Regions from separate parts of the Pseudomonas sp. FW507-12TSA genome, predicted to be linked through region 4. Evidence: predicted binding sites of a transcription regulator. Region 4 holds the regulator's gene; each other region holds the start of a gene.
The links. Region 4 encodes FliA, which starts transcription of late flagellar genes. Its sites were predicted from a motif close to CTAAAGTTTNNNNNNNNNNNGCCGNTAA; they were not measured.
Positions count from the first base shown of each region.

Region 1: AC3WK8_RS29345 (methyl-accepting chemotaxis protein) is a predicted target of FliA. The motif match lies at 3,176-3,203, and genes of this name have one in related genera.
Region 2: AC3WK8_RS17030 (methyl-accepting chemotaxis protein) is a predicted target of FliA. The motif match lies at 3,302-3,329, and genes of this name have one in related genera.
Region 3: motA (flagellar motor stator protein MotA) is a predicted target of FliA. The motif match lies at 1,808-1,835, and genes of this name have one in related genera.

Region 1 is NZ_JBYSWT010000042.1:50,973-56,409, reverse strand. Features, by position in the region: gene AC3WK8_RS29355 (sterol desaturase family protein) at 1-899, opposite strand, end outside; gene AC3WK8_RS29360 (AraC family transcriptional regulator) at 1-10, shown strand, start outside; gene AC3WK8_RS29350 (PepSY domain-containing protein) at 1,058-1,375, shown strand; gene AC3WK8_RS29345 (methyl-accepting chemotaxis protein) at 1,441-3,066, opposite strand; gene AC3WK8_RS29340 (transporter) at 3,338-4,360, shown strand; gene AC3WK8_RS29335 (inorganic phosphate transporter) at 4,599-5,437, shown strand, end outside.
Region 2 is NZ_JBYSWT010000016.1:128,700-134,136, forward strand. Features, by position in the region: gene AC3WK8_RS17005 (FMN-dependent NADH-azoreductase) at 1-529, opposite strand, end outside; gene AC3WK8_RS17010 (LysR substrate-binding domain-containing protein) at 659-1,567, shown strand; gene AC3WK8_RS17015 (MmcQ/YjbR family DNA-binding protein) at 1,582-1,926, shown strand; gene AC3WK8_RS17020 (DUF1294 domain-containing protein) at 1,923-2,345, opposite strand; gene AC3WK8_RS17025 (undecaprenyl-diphosphate phosphatase) at 2,342-3,172, opposite strand; gene AC3WK8_RS17030 (methyl-accepting chemotaxis protein) at 3,457-5,091, shown strand; gene pnuC (nicotinamide riboside transporter PnuC) at 5,210-5,437, shown strand, end outside.
Region 3 is NZ_JBYSWT010000022.1:62,699-68,135, reverse strand. Features, by position in the region: gene motB (flagellar motor protein MotB) at 1-885, opposite strand, end outside; gene motA (flagellar motor stator protein MotA) at 889-1,740, opposite strand; gene AC3WK8_RS20355 (HDOD domain-containing protein) at 1,906-3,444, shown strand; gene rhdA (thiosulfate sulfurtransferase) at 3,488-4,303, shown strand; gene asd (archaetidylserine decarboxylase) at 4,323-5,183, shown strand; gene serB (phosphoserine phosphatase SerB) at 5,257-5,437, opposite strand, start outside.
Region 4 is NZ_JBYSWT010000009.1:141,528-146,964, forward strand. Features, by position in the region: gene flhA (flagellar biosynthesis protein FlhA) at 1-447, shown strand, start outside; gene flhF (flagellar biosynthesis GTPase FlhF) at 459-1,781, shown strand; gene fleN (flagellar synthesis regulator FleN) at 1,900-2,730, shown strand; gene fliA (RNA polymerase sigma factor FliA) at 2,727-3,467, shown strand; gene AC3WK8_RS11315 (chemotaxis response regulator CheY) at 3,634-4,005, shown strand; gene AC3WK8_RS11320 (protein phosphatase CheZ) at 4,036-4,824, shown strand; gene AC3WK8_RS11325 (chemotaxis protein CheA) at 4,837-5,437, shown strand, end outside.

The DNA of each region.
Region 1 (5,437 bases), on a different contig from region 4:
GCTGGCTTGACCTGCCGACGCAGGGCTTGCGGCACCTTGGGCTCGGCGCTGTAGCGCTGGACCTTGAAGGGCTCCAGCAGTTGCCGCCAGTACCCCGCCGGGTAGTCCGGACGGCTGCCGATGCCCAGGTCTCCCGGACGCATCGGGTAATCATGCCGGTAGAACGTGGTGCCCAGCAGCCAGTCCCACAGGTTGAAGAACAGACCGAAGTTCACATCCCCGGCACGCCCGTACTTCATATGGTGGAAGCGGTGCACCGGGGCCCAGGCGAACACCAGGCGCAGTACGCCAAGGCGCATGTCGACATTGGAATGCTGCAACAGCAACTGGATGGCGATGGCCAGGGCCAACAGCTGTGCCACCGGCAGCGGGATGCCCAGTATGAGTAACGGCAACAGCCCTGCCGAGGCTTCGAGCAACTGGTGCAAGGGGTGCTTGAGCAGGCCGTTGAAGCCATACATGCGCTGCACGCTGTGGTGCACCGCATGCAGGCGCCACAGCCAGGCCCAACGGTGACTGGCATAGTGCGCCAGGGTGATCCCGCAATCGGCCACGGTAACCGCGAGCAACAGCTGTCCCCAGAGCGGCCAGTCCCGGGGCCACAAGCCATCGTGGGCCAGCAGCATCGCCAGCCCCGGCAGCGCCAGCAGGCCGATGGCATTCAAGCCTTCGTTGACCACGGCGTGCAGGCAGTCGCGCAACCGGTCCCCGTGGGAGCGGTTCCAGGCGGGCTCGTAAGGCAAGCCCCACTCCGCCAGGAACGACACGCCAAGGGCCCCCAGGAACAACCAGGGCAGGCCCGCCGCCGAGCCACCCGCACTGCCCATCCACCAGACACCGGCGCCGATGAAGCCACCGAAGAACAGCGGCCCATACAACCACGCAAGCATTCGTTTCATCCGTCTTGTCTCCATCGATAAGGAGACAGCAGCTTGCCGGCCAGCCAGGCCCGCAGGCTTGAACAAACGGCGCAATCGGTGGCGGGAATTAAGGGTGAATTAAGTTGCGCTGGTTAACCTGTGCCCATCCAAACCCATCACCCTCGAAGGAATCATCCATGAGCAAATTCTCCGCACTGCTGGCCGCCACCGCCCTGACCCTGAGCGCCGGACTGGCCCAGGCCGATGTCCGCCCGGACCTGATCCCGGGCCTGCTCAAGTCGGGCGCCATCATGGACCTGGAGAAACTCAACCAGGCCGCCCTGGCCCAGCATCCCGGCACCAGCGCCGCCAACATCACCGACACCGAGCTGGAACAGACCGCCAGCGGCGCCTACGTCTACCAGGTGGAATTGCGTGACAGCAAAGGCATCGAGTGGGATGTGGACCTGGATGCCAAGACCGGCAAGGTCCTGGCCAACAAGCAAGACCAGTAACCTGCAGATAGCACAAGGCCGCGCCTCTACAAGGGGCGCGGCCTTGTGTCTTGCGGGTCCAGGGATCAGGCGCTCAGGCGCGCCGTGACCTCGTTCAGCTGGCCCGACAGGACATGCAGGTTGCGGCTCGCAGCCTCGGTACGCTGGACGTTGTCCAGGTTGGTGCTGGCGATGGAGGTGATCTCGGTCAGGTTGCGCGAGATGTCCTCGGCCACCGAGGTCTGCTCCTCGGCCGCAGTGGCGATCTGCCGGTTCATGTCGCGAATCGCTTCCACCGCCTGGGTGATGCGCTCGAGCATGGCCCCGGCCTCGGTCACCTGTTGCACGCTCTGTTCGCTGCGCGACTGACCGCTCTCGATGGCATGGGCGGCATCCACCGCGCCGGTCTGCACGGTCTGGATGATCTGGTTGATCTCGGTGATCGAGGCCGCGGTACGCTGGGCCAGGCTGCGTACTTCATCGGCGACCACGGCGAAACCACGTCCCGCCTCGCCGGCCCGGGCCGCCTCGATGGCCGCGTTGAGGGCCAGCAAGTTGGTCTGTTCGGCGATGCCCTGGATCACTTCCAGCACCTTGCCGATCCTGCCGCTGTCGGCTTCCAGGCGACGGATCACGGTCGCGGTATTGGCGATCTCGCCACGCATCTGGGTGATGCTGTCGATGGTGCTCTGCATCACCTGCTCGCCCTGCTGCGCCGACTGGTCGGCATCGTCCGCAGCCCGGGCGGCATCGGCGGCATGGCGCGCCACTTCCTGGGCGGTGGCGGACATCTCGTTCATCGCCGTGGCCACCTGGTCGGTGCGGCTGAACTGGTCGTTGGTGCCCTGGGACATCAAGGTCGCGATGGAGTTGAGCTCGCCACTGGAGGTATCCAGGTCCGAGGCACTGCGCTGCAGGCTGGTGAAGGTCTGGGCGAGGAAGTCACGCAGGGTGTTGGCGGCCGCGGCCAGCTTGCCCAGCTCGTCCTGGCGAGTGTTGTTCACCCGCTGGGAGAACTGGCCACGGCTGAGCTGGGCCACATAGTCGATCAACTGGCGGATCGGCTCCACCAGGCTACGGTTGACCAGCCACAGGCTGAGCAGGCCGATCAGCAAGCCGGAAATGAGCATCACCAGGATACCCAGCCACACCGTACGATCGGCGGCCGCACTGATCTGCAACGACTGCTGTTGGCCCTGCTTGCGCAACTCGACCACCAGCTCGCTCATCTGCTCGCTGGCGGCACGGTCGAAGCCCTTCACCGCAGCATCGCCGGCACTCGGATCGGCACCGCCGGCCACATAGGCATCACGGGCTCTCTGGTAGGCCTGGCCAAGGGCCAGATGCTCCTGGGACAAACGCTGGACCCGGCTCTTGAGCGAGGTCTCCAGGCCCTGGGTCTGTGCCAGCTCGCCAAGGATGTTCTGCACGTCGCGCTGGCGATCTTCGAACTGCTGCCAGTACTTGTTCATTTCCTGGGGCTGCTTGCCTCGCAGCAGCACGTTCTTCCATTCCTGCACCTGGATCTTGAACTGCAGGTTGGCCTCGTCGATCAGTTGCGAACTGTGCAGCGGACCCTCGATCAGCTCGCGGTAGCTCTGCACGCCATTGGACAGCAATTGAAAGCACGCCAGGGCGATCAACAGCATCGCCAACAGGCTGCCACTCAGCAGGGCAAGAATTTGCCCTCTCAGGGATTTTTGCAAAAACATCGAGAAGATCTCATGGCAGGGATGGAGCAGGCCCGATAAGGCATGCGTAAGTCCGAACGTCCCTGTCGGGGGCATTCGAGACGGCTCGAATGCGCATGGCATGTGAGCGTGATCGGCATCGACGACACATTCTTGAGAGCCGCCGACCGCCGGTGTAACGCGGCGAATCATGGACTTTCAATTGTCACAAAACCGTCAAGAAGCATTGCCATGATGTGGTTCAAGTGAACCTGTGAAACCCGCGTGGGCACTGTCCCTCCTGCGAGCCCCCATGAACCACAGCATCGACCAGAGTCACCGCGATTCCGATCTGTTCGGCCTGCTCTACGGTTACCGCTTCCGCCCCGGCGAACGTGGTCGCGAAATGGATTCGGCCAAGGCCCTGCAAGCCCTGCAATGCGCCGAACACCAGGATGAATTTCTCTGGCTGCACCTGAACCTGGCCCATGCCGCTTGCGAGCGCTGGATGCAGGCCCACCTGCAACTGCCCGATGAATTCTTCGAAGCACTGCATGAAGGTTCGCGCTCGACCCGCATCGAGCACGTGGACTCGGCCCTGCTGGCGGTGGTCAACGACGTGGTGTTCAACTTCAGCAGCATGCTGTCCTCGGACATCTCCACCCTGTGGGTCTGCGTGCGCAGCAACCTGATCATCAGCGCCCGCCTGCAACCCCTGCATTCGGTGGACAAGCTGCGCTCCTCGGTCAAGGCCGGCGAGCACTTCCGCTCGCCCCTGGAACTGCTGGTCCACCTGCTGCGGGACCAGGGCGAGGTGCTGACCCAGATCGTGCGCAAGACCAGCCTCAGCGTCGACCAGATCGAAGACCAGTTGCTGGCGGCCAGGGTCTCGGCCAACCGCGCCGAACTGGGAGCCATGCGCCGGGTACTGGTGCGCCTGCAACGGCTGCTGGCCCTGGAGCCGGGCTCGCTGCTGCGGCTGCTCAACCGGCCGCCGCAGTGGTTGCAGAAGGACGACGTCAAGGAGCTGCGCAAGTCCACCGAGGAGTTCGCCCTGATCATCAGCGACCTCACGGCCCTGGGAGAGCGGATCAAGCTGCTGCAGGAGGAAATCGCCGCCAACCTCAACGAGCAGAGCAACCGCACCCTGTTCACCCTGACCGTGGTCACGGTGCTGGCCCTGCCGATCAACATCATCGCCGGCTTCTTCGGCATGAACGTCGGCGGCATTCCCTTCTCCGGCGATCCGGAAGGCTTCTGGATCCTGGTGGCGCTGGTGGCCACCTTCACCGTGATCGCCGGGCGCTGGGCCTTTCGCAAACGCCAGGACTACTGACCCCGCGGCCGTACGCAGCCTCGCTGGCGCTCGACAGCGGCTACACAGCACCACCGTATCCGCAACCCCGCCTCGTGTAGCCGATGCCGCAGGCTGCGCACGGCTCGGCACGAGCCGCCGGGGGGCAAACGGATCAACGGGCCTGTCAATCGCACAAACCATGACCTGGGGCAGTCTGCCTGTAACATTCGGCAACGATCATGGAAGCCATTCCTTCCAGCCACAGGATTGTCCAGCAATGGCCACCCCTTCCCTGACCGTCGCCTCTCCCAGCGTCGACGCCAAACCGCAACTGGATAAGAAACCCGGCCCCTTCACCCTGGTGGTGTTCTTCGCCGTATTGGCCCTGGGCCTGTTGTTCACCGCCTACAGCCTGATGCACGACATGCACGAACTGGGCACCACGGTCACCACCTGGACCCCGTTCCTGCTGCTTGGCGTCGCGCTGCTGATCGCCCTGGGCTTCGAATTCGTCAACGGCTTCCACGACACCGCCAACGCGGTGGCCACGGTGATCTACACCCATTCGCTGCCACCACAGTTCGCGGTGGTCTGGTCCGGCCTGTTCAACTTCCTCGGGGTGCTGCTGTCCAGCGGCGCAGTGGCCTTCGGCATCATCGCCCTGCTGCCGGTGGAGCTGATCCTGCAGGTGGGCTCTTCCGCCGGCTTCGCCATGATCTTCGCCCTGCTGATCGCCGCCATCCTGTGGAACCTCGGCACTTGGTGGCTCGGCCTGCCGGCCTCGTCGTCCCACACCCTGATCGGCTCGATCATCGGCGTCGGCGTAGCCAACGCCCTGATGCATGGCCGCGATGGCACCAGCGGAGTGGACTGGGGCCAAGCCACAAAGGTCGGCTATGCCCTGCTGTTCTCGCCGCTGATCGGCTTCGTGTTCGCCGCCCTGCTGTTGCTGGCCCTGCGCCTGTTCGTCAAGAACCGCGCGCTGTACCAGGCGCCCAAGGGCGACACCCCGCCACCGTGGTGGATTCGCGCTCTGCTGATCCTGACCTGCACCGGGGTGTCGTTCGCCCACGGCTCCAACGACGGCCAGAAAGGCATGGGCCTGATCATGCTGAT
Region 2 (5,437 bases), on a different contig from region 4:
GGCCATGGGCACGGACGAACTCGATATCGGTAATGCCCATGAAACCGAACATCACCTTCAGGTAGTCCTCGTGCCCGACACCGGTAGGCATGCCGACATGCAGGCCGCCGGAGGTAGACACCACGATCACCTTCTTGTCGCCGCACAAGCCTTGCGGGCCGGCCTCGGTGTAACGGAAGGTCTTGCCGGATATGGCGATGCGGTCGAACCAGGCCTTGAGCTGGCTGGGGATGGTGAAGTTGTACATGGGCGCCGCAACCACCAGCGTGTCGGCAGCCAGGAACTCTTCCAGTGTCTGGGCACTGAGCCGGGCTTCGTGCTCCTGGGCCGCATCACGCAGTTCGGCGACGGTGCCGGCGGCCACCAGGGTGGCGGCGGAGAAGTGGCTGATGGCATCGGCGGCCAGGTCACGGTAAGTCACCACCGCTTGCGGCTCGGCGGCCTTCCAGGCCTCTACCACGCTGTGGCTGAGCTGACGGGAAGCCGAGTTGTCGCCAAGAATGCTGGAATCGATATGCAACAGTTTCATCTGGATTCTCCAAGTGAGGACCGCCGCTTGGCGATCGAATGTTGGCAATCCTACCCATGAAACCAATGGATGATTAGTCAGCATAAATGCGATAGTTAGTCCCACCAGCAGGACAATAAGGCCAATCCAGTGCAAGACCTCAACGATCTCTACTATTTCGCCAAGGTGGTGGAGGCCGGCGGTTTCACCGCGGCCGGCCGCCTCCTGGGCATTCCCAAGTCACGTCTGTCGCGGCGGATCGCCGAGCTGGAGGAGCGCCTGGGCGCGCGCCTGCTGCAGCGCACCACCCGGCAACTGAAGCTGACCACGGTGGGCGAGCGCTACCTGCGGCATTGCCAGGCGATGTTGCTGGAGGCGGAGATGGCCGATGAAGCCGTGGCCAGCATGGCCAGCGAACCCCGGGGGCGGTTGCGGGTCTCGAGCCCCGTGGGGCTGGCCCATGAACTGCTGACGCCCCTGGTGAGCGGCTTCCTGCAAAAGTACCCCCAGGTGCAATTGGAGATGTTGCTGGTCAATCGACGCGTCGACCTGGTCAACGAAGGCATCGATGTGGCCCTGCGAGTGCGGGAACAAGGTGATGAGGACCCCTTGCTGGTGACCCGTCGCCTGCGTCCGGCGCAGACGACGATGGTGGCCTCGCCCGCGTTCCTGCGCGAACACGCGGTGGAGCAACCCGAGGACCTGCGTCGCCTGCCGATCCTCGGCGCCCTGGAAGCCGATCGCCTGGTGCACCTGCGCCTGCTGGACCAGCAAGGCAATACCTGCGAACTGGCCCTGGAAGCGCGGCTGGGCATCGACGACTTCATCGTACGCCGGGCCTGCGCCTTGGCCGGCCTGGGCTGCACCGTGCTGCCGATGCTGTATTGCGAGGAAGAACTGGCCAGCGGTCAACTGGTGCAGTTGCTACCGCAGTGGTCGCTGCCTGGTGGCTGGCTGCAAGCGGTCTATCCTCACCGACGCGGTGTGCTGCCGGCCGTCCGGGCCTGGATCGAGCACCTGCATGAAGCCTTCGAAGAATGCGGAGAACGATCGCTGTGAAAGCCAACACCCGAATGACCGAAGAGCAAGTGGCGAGTTTCTGCCTGGACCTGCCAGGTGCGCGGGAAGACTACAAGTGGGGCGGCGTGCGGGTGTTCTCCGTTGCCGGCAGCAAGATGTTCGCCATGCAGAACCTGCGGGGCGACTCACTGGCCTTCAAGGTCGACCCGGAGCTGTTCCTGGGCCATGTGGATCGCCCAGGCATAGCGCCGGCGCCGTACCTGGCCCGGGCCCACTGGATCATCATGCAGGCCCCCTACCCCCTGGCCGCAGCCGAACTGCAGCAGTTGCTGCAACGTTCCCACCAGCTAGTGGTGGCCAAGTTGCCCAAGCGGACCCAGGTCGGGCTGTTGCTCTAGAGCAGCCTCGACCAGCCGCCCTGCAAGAACAACCGGTCGACCCAGAACACCTGGTGCAAGGCGACGATCAGCCAGAACAGCGCCTGGTAGGACAGCTTGCGGGTCTTGTGCCGCAGCAACTGCTGGGCCAGCAGCGCCCCAGGCCAGCCACCGGCCAGCTCCAGGGCATGCAGGATGTTCTCCGGCGTGCGCTGGCCCTGCTCCCGGGCCTGGCGCTTGTCATGCCAATACGCCAGGAACGTCAGCAGGCTGACCGCACCATAGGCTGCCAGTGCAATGACCGAGCCGTCGCGCCACCACAGTGATAGCGCCCCATACAACGGCAAGGCGCACAGCAGGATGAACGCCAGCAGCTTGGCTCGGGGATGCTGGATCCGCCCGGGGCTGCCCTGGCGTTGCTCGGATCGAGAAGCCCTCACGCCTTGGCCGCCGCCCAGTCGATCCAGCCGAACTGCCAGGTCGCCAGGATCAACAAGCCGAAAGCGATGCGGTACCAGGCGAAGGCGTCATAGCTGTGGTTGGCGATGAACTTCAACAGGCCCTTGACCGCGATCATGGCGAAGATGAAGGCGGTAACGAAACCGATGGCGAACACTGGCAAATCATCGGGCTGGAACAGATGCCGGTATTTGTAGCCGGAGTACACCGCGGCCCCGACCATGGTCGGCATGGCCAAAAAGAACGAGAACTCGGTGGCGGTCTTGCGCGACAGCCCGAACAGCAAGCCGCCGATGATGGTCGAGCCGGACCGTGAAGTTCCCGGGATCATCGCCAGGCACTGAGTGAATCCCACCTTGAGGGCATCCTTCCAGGTGATCTCATCGACGTTGTTGGCATGCACCTGATGCTCGCGGCGCTCGGCCCACAGCATGATGATGCCGCCAACCACCAGGGCCGTGGCCACTGTGACGGGGTTGAACAGGTAGGCGTGGATCAGGTCGGCGAAAATCACCCCCAGCACCACCGCCGGCAGGAAGGCGATCAGCAGGTTGGCGGTGAAGCGCCGAGCCTTGGGCTGGGTCGGCAGGCCAATCACCACATCCAGGATCTTGCCCCGGAATTCCCAGACAACCGCCAGGATCGCCCCCAACTGGATGATGATATTGAAAGCCATCGCGCGCTCGCCGCCAAAGTCGAGCAAGTCGGCCACGATGATCTGGTGTCCCGTGCTGCTGATGGGCAGGAATTCGGTCAAGCCCTCCACAATCCCGAGTAGCAATGCCTGAAAGGCAGTCCAAAGGTCCATCGATCCCCCATGAAGCGATGCTCGTGGCATGCCTCTTTATAAATGTTCACTGCATCGAAATTGGCCGGGAACCCGGCATGTCAAAGATCAACACAAGCCCATGAAAATTATGTGAAAAAACCAGAATTGTTCAGGTTTTGCGCGAAGACGCCGAAATCCTAGCAGACAGGCGCAAAAAGCGTCGCGGTGTTATTGGACTTCCGTAGGGTAGGCGCTCCCGGACAGGCGTGCTTGGATGCTCTTAGTCGTTCATGACAAGAACAAGAACCTGGAGTGACCGGATGATGAAAAGCTTGCGAAAGATGTCAATCAGTCAGCGCCTGTGGCTGATCCTGATCGTGGCGCTACTGACCCTGGTGGCCTTGGGGGTGATGATGCTCCAGCAGATTCATGGCGACCTGTATCAGGCCAAGGCGCAGAAAACCCAGCATGTGGTGCAGACTGCCGCTGGCGTACTCGATTACTACCAGGGTCTGGAAGCCGCTGGCAGCCTGACTCGCCAACAGGCGCAACAGCAGGCGCTGCAGACGATTCGCGGGTTGCGCTACAACCAGAACGACTACTTCTGGATCAACGACCTGACGCCCGTGATGATCATGCACCCGGCCAATCCCAAGCTCGACGGGCAGAACCTGGCCTCGATCAAGGATCCGGATGGCTTTGAGGTGTTCAACGAGATGGTGACCCTGGCCAAGGCCAAGGGCGCCGGCATGGTCGACTACCGCTGGCCCAAGCCCCGGGCCCAGGAACCGGTACAGAAGACTTCCTACATCCAGCTGTTCCAGCCCTGGGGCTGGATCATCGGCTCGGGGGTGTACATCGATGACCTGCAACAGGAGTTCCAGGCCCAGGTGCTGCGGGCGTCCTACGTGGGCCTGGTGATCGCCCTGCTGATGGGTGCCCTGGTGGTGCTGATCGTGCGCAGCATCGTCAGCCCCTTGCGAGAGACCGTGCATGCCATGGCCAATATCGCCAGCGGCGAGAGCGACCTGACCCGCAGCCTCGACACCCATGGCCAGGACGAAGTGACCGAACTGGCCCGGCATTTCAATGGTTTCACCGCCAAGTTGCGTGGCGTGGTGACCCAGTTGCAGTCCAGCGCCGCCGCCCTGGAACAAGCTTCCAGCGAACTGGGCAGCAATGCCTCGCAAGCCCAGGAACGCAGCCAGCAACAATCGCAGCAGATGGAACAGGTGGCGGCCGCCATCAGCCAGGTGACCACCGGCGTCCAGGATGTGGCGCGTAGTGCCGAGCATGCCGCCGAGGGGGTCCGTGAAGCCGAGGTCCAGGCCCAGCAGGGCCAGGTGAATATCGACAGTAGCCTGCAACAGATCGACCAATTGTCAGGGACCATCGACCAGGCGGTGGAGGTGATCCGCACCTTGGCGGCCGAGAGTACCCAGATCGGCACGGTGCTGGAGGTGATTCGCTCCATCGCCGAACAGACCAACCTCCTGGCGTTGAACGCCGCCATCGAGGCCGCCCGCGCCGGCGAACAAGGCCGCGGTTTCGCCGTGGTGGCCGACGAGGTGCGCCTGCTGGCCCAGCGCACCCAGCAGTCCACTGCGCAAATCCAGGGCATGATCGAGCGCCTGCAGAGCCACTCCGAGGCCGCGGTTCGGGTCATCGGCGATAGCAGCCGGGCCTCCCAGGCGACCATCGAACAAGCCGGCCTCGCGGGCTCGAGCCTCAATGCCATCGGCCAGGTCCTGCACACGCTCAACGAGCTGAACGCCTCGATCGCCAGCGCTACGCTGCAACAGGCCCATGTGGTCGAAGACATCAACCATAACGTCGGCCAGGCCGCCGGCCTGTCCCAGGGAACGGCCTTGGCGGCCCAGCACTCCAGCGCCGCCAGCCGACATCTCAGGGAGCTCTCCGAACAGCTCAACGGCCTCTTGCGACAGTTCCGCGTCTGATGCGCCAGACAACCCGAATCCGCCGCTGCGCATGCCGCCGGTGGATTCGGCCAACACCTGACGCCACTGGCCAGTCTGGGTACAATCCGCCCCCTCTTCCACTTCCCAAGGAACCACCATGTCCGGGCTTGAACTGTTTGCCGCTGCGCTCGGCGTCATCGCCGTCTGGCTGACAGTCAGGCAGAACCCCTGGTGCTGGCCCATCGGCCTGGTGATGGTGCTGCTCTACAGCTGGATCTTCTTCGAGGTCAAGCTCTATTCCGACATGCTGCTGCAGGTGGTCTACGCCGTATTGCAGCTCTATGGCTGGTGGCAATGGACCCGCGGCGGCGACCAGCACCAGGGA
Region 3 (5,437 bases), on a different contig from region 4:
TCCAGTGCCCTGGGTCGGCGCCGGAGCCTTCTGGTCGCCCTGTTCGCCCTCGATGGCGCGCTGGGCGCGCTTGGTCAGCACCACGATGTCGATACGCCGGTTGACCGGATTGAACGGATCCTTGCGATCGAACAGCGCCGAAGAAGCAAAACCCACTACCCGCGCCACTTGCGGATCAGGATAACCACCGGCCACCAGTGCTCGACGAGCGGCGTTGGCACGGTTGGCCGACAGCTCCCAGTTGCCAAACTCGCCGCTGCCCGAATAAGGCGTGGCATCGGTATGGCCGCTGATGCTGATCTTGTTCGGCACCGCCTTGATGGTGTCGGCCATGGCCAGCAGGATGTCTTCGAAATACGGCTTCAGGCGGGCACTGCCGGAGTCGAACATCGGCCGGTTCTCGGCGTCCATGATCTGGATGCGCAAGCCGTCAGGCGTGATCTCGAAAAGAATCTGGTCCTTGAACTTCTGCAGTTGGGGGTTTTCCTCGACCTTGTTCTGCAGCTCCTGCAGCAGCAGTTCGAGACGCTCGCGCTCGACCTGCTCGGCCATGCCCTCCACCTGCTCGGAGTCCACCGTGACCTTGTCCGGCTGTGGCTGGGACTGGATCTCGGGATTCAGGGTGTTTTCCGGCGCCAGTTCCGGCGAGCCGCCCAGGTCGATGATGTAGGGCGTACCGCTTTCGGAAAAGCCGATCGGGTCCTTGAAGTAACCGGCGATGGCGATCTTCTGTTCCGGGGTGGCCGTGGACAACAGCCACAGCACCAGGAAGAACGCCATCATCGCCGTGGCGAAGTCGGCGAAGGCGATTTTCCAGGCGCCCCCGTGATGACCGCCAGCGAAGCGCTTGACGCGCTTGATGATAATCGGCTGATTGTTTTCCATGACTTAGCGACCGCGAACCGCTTGTTCCAGCTCGGCGAAGCTCGGACGGTGCGCCGGGTACAGGACCTTGCGCCCGAACTCCACCGCCAGCGAAGGCGGCATGCCGGAAGCGGAGGCCACCAGGGATGCCTTGATGGCTTCGTAGACGTTCAGCTCTTCCTTGGCATCGTGGGCCAGGGAATGGGCCAGCGGGCCGAAGAAACCATAGGCCGCCAGAATACCGAAGAAGGTACCTACCAGCGCCGCACCCACGTGCAGGCCGATGGACTTCTGGTCACCGTCGCCCAGGGACGCCATGGTCACCACGATACCCAGTACCGCCGCGACGATACCGAAACCGGGCATGCCGTCGGCGATGCCGGTCACCGCATGGGAGGGGTGCTCGAGTTCTTCCTTGAGGCTGAACAGCTCCATGTCGAACAGGCCTTCGAGCTCGTGGGGAGCCATGTTGCCGGAGGACATGATGCGCAGGTAATCACAGATGTAGGCGGTCATGCGCTCGTCTTTGAGCACCGCCGGGTACTTGGCGAAGATCGGGCTGGCTGCCGCGTCCTCGATGTCGCCCTCGATGGCCATCATGCCTTCGCGGCGGCTCTTGTTGAGGATCTCGTAGATCAGGCCCAGCACTTCCAGGTAGAAGGTATGGGTGAAACGCGAGCTGAACATCCCCAGGGATTTCTTGACGACGTGCATCGTCATGTAGCCGGGGTTGGCCTGGAGGAATGCACCAAAGGCCGCACCACCGATGATCAATACCTCGAAAGGCTGGATCAGCGCTGCGATCTTGCCATGGGAAAGCACGTATCCGCCGAGCACGCTAGCGAATACGACGATGATGCCGATGATTTTAGCCATAGATAGGAGAGTACTTATGAGTCGGGTTCAAGGTCATATTCGGAAGTTCTTAAAACTCTTCTTCTACTTATCGGCAAAACTGCGCCAGACTATAGCCAGTTAAGGTGAAAAGCCAGTTTGGCCCGCTCAGGGCGTGTTCACAGCAGACGATGATTGCGCCCGACCATGTCCAATGAAACCAGCACCCCGCACTCTGCCCCCAGCTCTCTAGAGGCCTGGGTCAAGCTTCTCTGCGCCGTGCGCCTGCCGGTGCCGCAAGCCAGCCATGACCGGGTCTGCAAGGCCATCGCCAACAACCGCAGTTCGCTGCGGGAAATCGCCGACCTGATGCAGAATAGCCCGGCATTGGCCCTCAGCGTGATCCGCGAGGCCAACCGGCACACCCATGGCAGCATGAGCGAGCCGGCGGAGAACCTGGAGATCGCGGTCAACCGCCTGGGCCTCAAGCGTACCCAGGAACTGCTGGAACAACTGCCGACCCTGCCCGAAGAGCAAATTCCCCAGGCCTTGCGGCAATTGCAGCTGATCAGCCAGCACGCCACCCAACAAGCCAACGGTTTCTTTGCCGGGCGCCTGGCCCGCTTGTGGCAGGACATCCACTGGGGCAGCCTGCTGTTCCTCTCGCCTCTATGGGCCATCGCCTTGAGCTACCCCAAGCTGATGGAAGAGTGGGAGCTGCGGGTCATCTATAAGCACGAGCCAGCGCGCAAGGTTGAACTGCAATTGTTCGGCGTACGCCTGATGGAGGTCTGCCAAGCCCTGGTTCAAGCCTGGCACCTGCCAATCTGGGTGCAACAGGGCTACCGCCTGCTGACCAGCGAGCAACACCTGCTGGCCAAGGTCATGCTGATCGCCCGCGACAGCGATAACCCGCTGCGCCAGCAACAGCGCCTGGACGACGACCCGGAGCTGCGGCGCTGGCTGAACCAGCCGGCCAACTGCGTCCTGCTGGCCAACGGCATGGCCCTGGCGGCGCAATTTTCCTGGAACAACCCCCACGGCCAACGCTGGCAGAACCTCACCGCCCTGTACCTGCAGATACCGGTCGCCGAGGTCCAGCAACAGTTGCACCAACAAGCCGCCAACAGCGCCCGCAACGACAGCCAGCCCGATCTCTGGCACCCGGCCCAGGCCCTGCTCTGGCCCTGGAACGTGCGCCGCCTGCACAACGGCGAGCTGCCGGCACCTGCGCCAACGCCCCTGGAACTGGCCAAGTGGCGCCAGCTGTGCAGCGAGCTGCTGCTCGAACCGAGTCCCTTCACCAATGCCGTGCACCTCACCGGGTTTGCCCGGGATGCCCTGGCGGCATGTGGCATGCGGCGGATCATGCTGCTGATGGTCGATCGCAGCCACAGCCAGTTGCGAGTGCAACAGTTGCATGGCCTGCCCAGGGAAGCCGCCGGGCTGAGCCTGCAAGCCAAGCAAAACCCGCTGCTACAGCGCTTGCTGGAGAAATCCGCGCAGATCCGCCTGACCCCGGACAACTATCGGCAATTCGCTCCCCACCTGCCCGGGGCCCTGCGCCAGTTGTTCCGTGGCGAGCACCTGCTGATCCGCTCGCTGTCCTGCAATGGTCGGGTTCTACTGCTGGCGATCGCCGACCAGGACGGCGTGCCCTTCGCCGAAACCAGCGTCCAGGCCTTCGGCAAGACCGCCCAGTGCATCGAGAAGGCCTTGCACAGCTTTACCAACCGCAGCCAGTAACGCTTGCGCTACAATTCCACCCTTTGTGCCCTGGGGACCTGACATGTCTGATTTTTCCGGCTTGCCGCTGGTCATCGAACCCGGCGACCTGCTCGCCCGCCTCGACGCCCGCGAACTGATCCTGGTCGACCTGACCAGCGCCGCCCGCTACAGCACCGGGCATATTCCCGGGGCACGCTTCGTCGACCCCAAGCGTACCCAGCTCGGCCAGGCGCCAGCCCCGGGACTGCTGCCACCCAAGGCCGCCCTCGAGGCGCTGTTCGGTGAACTCGGACACAACCCCGACGCGGTCTACGTGGTGTATGACGATGAAGGCGGCGGCTGGGCCGGACGCTTCATCTGGCTGCTGGATGTGATCGGCCACCGCCACTATCACTACGTCGATGGCGGCCTGCCGGCCTGGCTGGCGCAAGGCCTGCCGGTATCCACCGAGGTACCGGAAATAGTCGGCGGCCCGGTGCCCCTGACCCTGCACGACGAACCTACCGCCACCCGCGAATACCTGCAGAGCCGCCTCGGCGCTGCCGACCTGGCCATCTGGGACGCCCGCGGCCCGCTGGAGTATTCGGGCGAGAAGGTCCTGGCCGCCAAGGGCGGGCATATTCCCGGCGCAGTGAATTTCGAATGGACCGCCGGCATGGACCAGGCCCGCCACCTGCGCATCCGCCGTGACATGCCGCAGATCCTCGAGAGCCTGGGCATCAGCAAAGACAAAGAAGTGATCACCCACTGCCAGACCCACCACCGCTCCGGCTTCACCTACCTGGTGGCCAAGGCGCTGGGCTATCCACGGGTCAAAGGCTACGCCGGCTCGTGGGGCGAATGGGGCAATCATCCCGATACGCCCGTAGAGATTTAAGGTTTTTTAAGGACACCCAATGAAAAAGCGTTTGTTCATCATCAGCCAGTACCTGCTGCCTCACCACCTGCTGTCGCGCCTGGCCGGCTGCATCGCCGAGTGCCGCGTGCGCTGGTTCAAGAATGCCTTCACCAGCTGGTTCGCCAAGCAGTACCAGGTAGACATGTCCGAGGCCCAGGTCGAGGACGTGACCGCCTACGAGCACTTCAACGCTTTCTTCACCCGCGCCCTGAAAGACGGCGCACGGCCGCTGGACCCGACTCCAGGCGCGGTGCTGAGCCCCGCCGACGGCGCCGTCAGCCAGCTCGGGCCGATCGAACATGGCCGGGTATTCCAGGCCAAGGGCCACAGCTACAGCGTCCTGGAGCTGCTGGGCGGTGATCCGACCCTGGCTGCGCCGTTCATGGGCGGCGACTTCGCCACCATCTATCTGTCCCCCAAGGACTACCATCGCGTGCACATGCCGCTGGCCGGCACCCTGCGGGAAATGGTCTACGTCCCCGGACGGATCTTCTCGGTCAACCAGACCACCGCGGAAAACGTCCCCGAGCTGTTCGCCCGCAACGAGCGTGTGGTGTGCATCTTCGACACCGAGCGCGGCCCCATGGCCCTGGTGCTGGTGGGCGCGATGATCGTCGCCTCGATCGAAACCGTCTGGGCCGGCCTGGTGACGCCACCCAAACGCGAGCTCAAGACCGTGCGCTACGACGAGGCCGCCCGCGCTCCGATCCACCTGGAGAAAGGCGCCGAGATGGGCCGCTTCAAGCTGGGCTCCACCGCCATCGTGCTGTTCGGCCCAGACCAGGTGCAGTGGGCCGAAGGGCTGGCGGCCGGTTCGCCAGTCCGCATGGGCCAAGGCCTGGGCGCGCCCAAGGCTTGATGCCTGGCTGACACCGCAAACAAAAAACGCCGCTGATCAGCGGCGTTTTTCATGTGCGAAGACTCGTTCCCGATCAAGGCTGCCCGTCACGATCGCGCAAGCCCAACAGGTACAGCACGCCGTCCAGGCCCAGGGTCGAGATCGCCTGCTTGGCCGACTGCTTGACCAGCGGCTTGGCGCGGAACGCCACGCCCAGGCCGGCGATACCCAACATCGGCAGGTCGTTGGCACCGTCGCCGACCGCGATGGTCTGC
Region 4 (5,437 bases):
GATATCCGCAGCATTGCCGAGGCTATCGCCAACAATGCCGCTAAGAGTCAAGATACTGCCGCTTTGGTTGCTGCGGTGCGCGTCGGATTGTCTCGCGCCATCGTCCAAAGCATTGTAGGTACTGAGTCCGAGCTGCCTGTGATCACCTTGGAGCCAAGGTTGGAACAGATTTTGCTCAGCAGTTTGCAGAAGGCAGGACAAGGCCAGGAAGAAGGCGTTCTGCTCGAGCCAAGCATGGCAGAGAAGCTGCAGCGTTCGCTGATCGAAGCGGCGCAGCGTCAAGAGATGCAAGGTCAACCGGTGATTCTGTTGGTAGCGGGTCCGGTCCGCGCCATGCTCTCGCGGTTCGGTCGTCTGGCCGTCCCGGGTTTGCATGTGCTGGCGTACCAGGAAATTCCCGACAACAAGCAAGTGACCATCGTTGCGACAGTAGGGCCCAACGGCTGAGGTAGTGGGTTATGCAAGTTAAGCGTTTTTTCGCCGCCGATATGCGTCAGGCCATGAAACTGGTTCGTGATGAGTTGGGGGCCGAGGCTGCCATCATCGGCAACCGCCGGATCGCCGGTGGCGTCGAGCTGACGGCGGCCCTGGATTACAAGTTATCGGCCTTGTCGCCACGGATTCCGAACATGGAGCTCGAAGACGAGCTGCGCAAGACCCAGTCGCGGATCGTTACCGCCCAGGCCGAGCTGAGCCTGCGGGGCGAAGGCGACACTGCCTCGATCAGCAATCGCCAGTTGTTCGCCGGCCTGCCGTTGACGGCAGCCGAGCCCTTGATCGAGCCAACCCTGACCGAGCGCCCGCGCCCGGCTCCGGCCCCAGTCGCGCCGGCGGTGGACAACCGTGCCCTGGACTCCATGCGCTCCGAGCTCAACGGCTTGCGCGAGCTGCTGGAAGTACAGCTCGGTTCCCTGGCCTGGAGCCAGTTGCAGGGCAGTCGTCCCGAACAGGCCAACCTCTGGCGCCGCCTGCAGCGCATCGGCTTGTCCGGCCCCCTGGCTCGCGACCTGCTGGCCCTGATCACCGATATCGACGAGCCACGCCAGGCCTGGCGCATGCTCCTGGCGCACCTGGCGCGAATGATCCTGACGCCGGAAGTCGAGCCCCTGGAAGAGGGCGGGGTGATTGCCATGGTCGGCCCTGCCGGCATGGGCAAGACCACCACCCTGGCCAAGCTGGCGGCTCGCTACGTGCTCAAGTACGGCGCGCAGAACATTGCGCTGGTGAGCATGGACAGCTACCGCATCGGTGCCCAGGAGCAGCTCAAGACCCTGGGGCGGATCCTCAATGTCTCGGTGACCCATGTCGATCCTGGCCAGTCCCTGGCCCAGGCCCTGGAGCCGCTGCTGCGCAAGCGCGTGGTGCTGATCGATACCGCCGGCCTGCAGGCCAGCGATCCGGCGTTGCGCATGCAGCTTGAAAGCCTGGCCGGTCGCGGGATCCGCGCGAAGAATTACCTGGTGCTGGCCACCACCAGCCAGAAGCAGGTGCTGACCGCCGCCTACCACAGCTACAAGCGCTGTGGGCTGGCCGGCTGCATCCTGACTAAACTGGATGAAACAGCCAGCCTTGGCGAGGTGTTGAGCCTGGCCATCAGTCATGAATTGCCGGTTGCCTATCTGACCGATGGCCCGCGGATTCCTGACGACCTGCACCTGCCGCGTCGGCACCAACTGGTGAGCCGCGCCGTGAGCGTGCAGATGCAGGAAGAACCCAGCGAAGAAGCCATGGCCGATATGTTCGCTGACCTGTACCACAACCCGGCCAAGCGGGTCGGCTGAGGTACTCATGAATAGATTGCAGTGTATCTACATCGATGGTCTGCCAGGCATTGTTCTCACGGTGAACACGCAGCCAGTTATGTGGCCCCGTCTAAGTAAGACAAGGTAAAGAAAGAACATGGGCAGCATGCATCCCGTACAGGTGATCGCGGTGACCGGCGGCAAAGGTGGCGTCGGCAAGACTAATGTGTCAGTGAACTTGTCCCTGGCTCTGGCTGAGCTCGGTCGACGGGTCTTGCTGCTGGATGCCGACCTGGGATTGGCCAATGTCGATGTCCTCTTGGGCCTGACCCCCAAACGCACCCTGGCCGATGTCATCGAAGGGCGCTGCGAGCTGCGCGACGTGCTGCTCCAGGGGCCGGGTGGCATCCGCATCGTTCCGGCCGCCTCGGGCACCCAGAGCATGGTGCACCTGAGCCCCGCCCAGCATGCCGGCCTGATCCAGGCCTTCAGCGACATCGGCGACAACCTCGATGTGCTGGTGATCGACACCGCTGCGGGTATTGGTGACTCGGTAGTCAGTTTTGTCCGCGCGGCCCAGGAAGTGCTGCTGGTGGTCTGCGACGAACCCACTTCGATCACCGACGCCTACGCGCTGATCAAGCTGCTCAACCGCGACTACGGCATGAACCGCTTCCGGGTCCTGGCCAACATGGCCCAGAGTCCCCAGGAAGGGCGCAACCTGTTTGCAAAGTTGACCAAGGTCACTGATCGCTTCCTGGACGTGGCCTTACAATATGTCGGCGCAGTTCCCTACGACGAAAGCGTGCGCAAGGCCGTGCAAAAGCAGCGTGCGGTCTATGAAGCCTTTCCTCGCTCGAAGTGTGCATTGGCGTTCAAGGCCATCGCACAGAAAGTCGATACCTGGCCGTTGCCGGCGAACCCACGCGGGCACCTGGAATTCTTTGTCGAGCGGCTAGTGCATCAAACAGCGGGACCGGTGCTATGACTGCCAGTGGCTACAACCTCTACAAGAAGTCGGCGCGTGACAGCCAATACGAACTGATCGAGCGCTATGCGCCCCTGGTCAAGCGTATCGCCTATCACTTGCTGGCGCGGTTGCCGGCCAGTGTCCAGGTAGAGGACCTGATCCAGGCCGGGATGATCGGTTTGCTCGAAGTATCGACCAAGTACGACGCGAGCAAGGGCGCGAGTTTCGAGACTTACGCGGGTATCCGTATCCGTGGCGCGATGCTCGACGAGGTTCGTAAAGGCGACTGGGCACCGCGTTCGGTGCACCGTAATACGCGCATGGTCAGTGATGCCATTCGCGCAATTGAAGCTAAAACCGGTCGTGACGCTAAAGATCACGAGGTTGCGGCCGAACTTCAATTGAGTCTCGACGATTATTACGGGATTTTGAACGACACCCTGGGCAGCCGGCTGTTCAGTTTCGACGACCTGTTGCAGGACGGCGAACATGAAGGGCTGCACGAGGATGGCGCCAGTGCTCATCTCGAGCCGTCACGGGACCTGGAGGATGAACGCTTCCAGGCCGCGTTGGCGGATGCGATTGCCAATTTGCCGGAGCGCGAGCGACTGGTGTTGGCGCTGTACTACGACGAAGAGCTGAACCTCAAGGAAATCGGTGAGGTCCTGGGGGTCAGCGAATCGCGGGTCAGCCAGTTACACAGCCAGTGCGCGGCCCGCTTGCGGGGGCGTTTGGGGGAGTGGCGAGCGCGCTGACAGGCAGTGTGGGGACACTGCGCCCAAGACCGGTCAGGCCTTGCGCCTTGCCGGTTTTGCAGTATGTGCTCCATGCAGTCGTTGCGTGTTATGCCGGATTGATTGAATGGCGCGTCCAGGAACTGGATGCGTTTAAGACTGCTTGGAGGTCGAATTGGACAAGAACATGAAAATCCTCATCGTTGATGATTTCTCAACGATGCGGCGGATCATAAAAAACCTGTTGCGTGATCTGGGTTTCACCAACACGGTCGAGGCCGACGATGGCACTACCGCCATTCCGGTACTCAACAGCGGGAGCATCGACTTTCTGGTAACGGACTGGAACATGCCGGGCATGACCGGTATCGATCTGCTGCGCCACGTGCGCGCCGATGAAAAGCTCAAGCACCTGCCGGTATTGATGGTGACTGCCGAAGCCAAGCGCGAGCAGATCATCGAAGCCGCCCAGGCCGGCGTTAACGGCTATGTCGTCAAACCATTCACGGCCCAGGCGCTGAAAGAGAAGATCGAGAAGATCTTCGAACGCATCGGTTGAGATGCGTAGCCATTGCGCCACGGGGGAGCTATGGAGCATAACGAATCTTCACTGGGCGACTTTGAGTCGACCCTGAAAAAACATGCGCTGGAACTGGTCGAGAGTCTGGAGAAGGGCAGGTTCGGCGAAGCCGTGCAACTGATCCATGAGCTCAATCAGACCCGTGACCGCGGCCTGTACCAGGAAGTGGGCAAGCTCACCCGCGAGCTGCATAGCGCGATCGTCAATTTCCAGATTGACCCGCATATGCCGCAAGCCGAGGAAGTTTCACAGATCACGGATGCCACCGAGCGCCTGTCCTATGTGGTCCGGCTGACGGAAGCCGCAGCCAACCGCACCATGGACCTGGTGGAGAGCAGCACCCCGCTGGTCAACGGCCTGAGCGCTGAAGCCCAGGCCTTGAGCGTGGACTGGGGCCGCTTCATGCGGCGCGAGGTCGGTGCCGAGGAGTTTCGCGAACTGGCGCGGCGGGTCGACGGTTTTCTGACTCGTAGCGAGCAGGAGACCCGTACCATCTCCGGCCACCTCAACGACATTCTGCTGGCGCAGGATTACCAGGACCTCACCGGCCAGGTGATCAAGCGCGTGACCCAGTTGGTCACGGAAGTCGAAAGCAATCTGCTCAAACTCGTCTTGATGGCCAGCCAGGTCGATCGTTTCGCTGGTATCGAACATGACCGCGCATCGATCCTGGCGGAAAAAGATCCGCAAAAACATCTCGCCAAGGGTGAAGGTCCGCAGATTCATGCCGATAAACGGGAAGACGTCATGTCCGGTCAGGACGATGTTGACGATTTGCTTTCCAGCCTTGGATTCTAGGAGCACCCATTAATGAGCTTCGGCGCCGATGAAGAGATCCTTCAGGATTTCCTGGTTGAGGCCGGCGAGATTCTAGAGCAACTGTCCGAACAATTGGTCGAGCTGGAAAGCCGGCCAGATGATGCGGATCTGCTCAACGCAATTTTTCGCGGTTTTCACACTGTTAAAGGGGGCGCCGGCTTCCTCCAGCTCAATGAGCTGGTGGAGTGCTGCCATATCGCCGAGAACGTTTTCGACATCCTGCGCAAGGGTGAGAGACGAGTCGACTCGGAACTGATGGACGTGGTGCTCGAGGCTCTGGACACGGTGAACAGCATGTTCGGCCAGGTCCGCGAGCGTACCGAGATCACTCATGCGACACCTGAATTGCTATCCGCCCTGGCGCGCCTGGCCGAACCGGCCGGTGCGCAGCCCGCTCCTGCCCCCGTGGAAGAGGTGGTCGAGGCCGTGGCGGAACCCGAGCCCGAGCCGCAAGCGCCGGCGGGCGATATTACCGACAACGAATTCGAACTGTTGCTCGACTCGCTGAGCGCCGCCAAGGCCGATGCCGATGCCGCGCCCGCCGCCGTATCTGCCGCCGAGGGTGAGCCTGCCGGCGACGAGATCACCGACG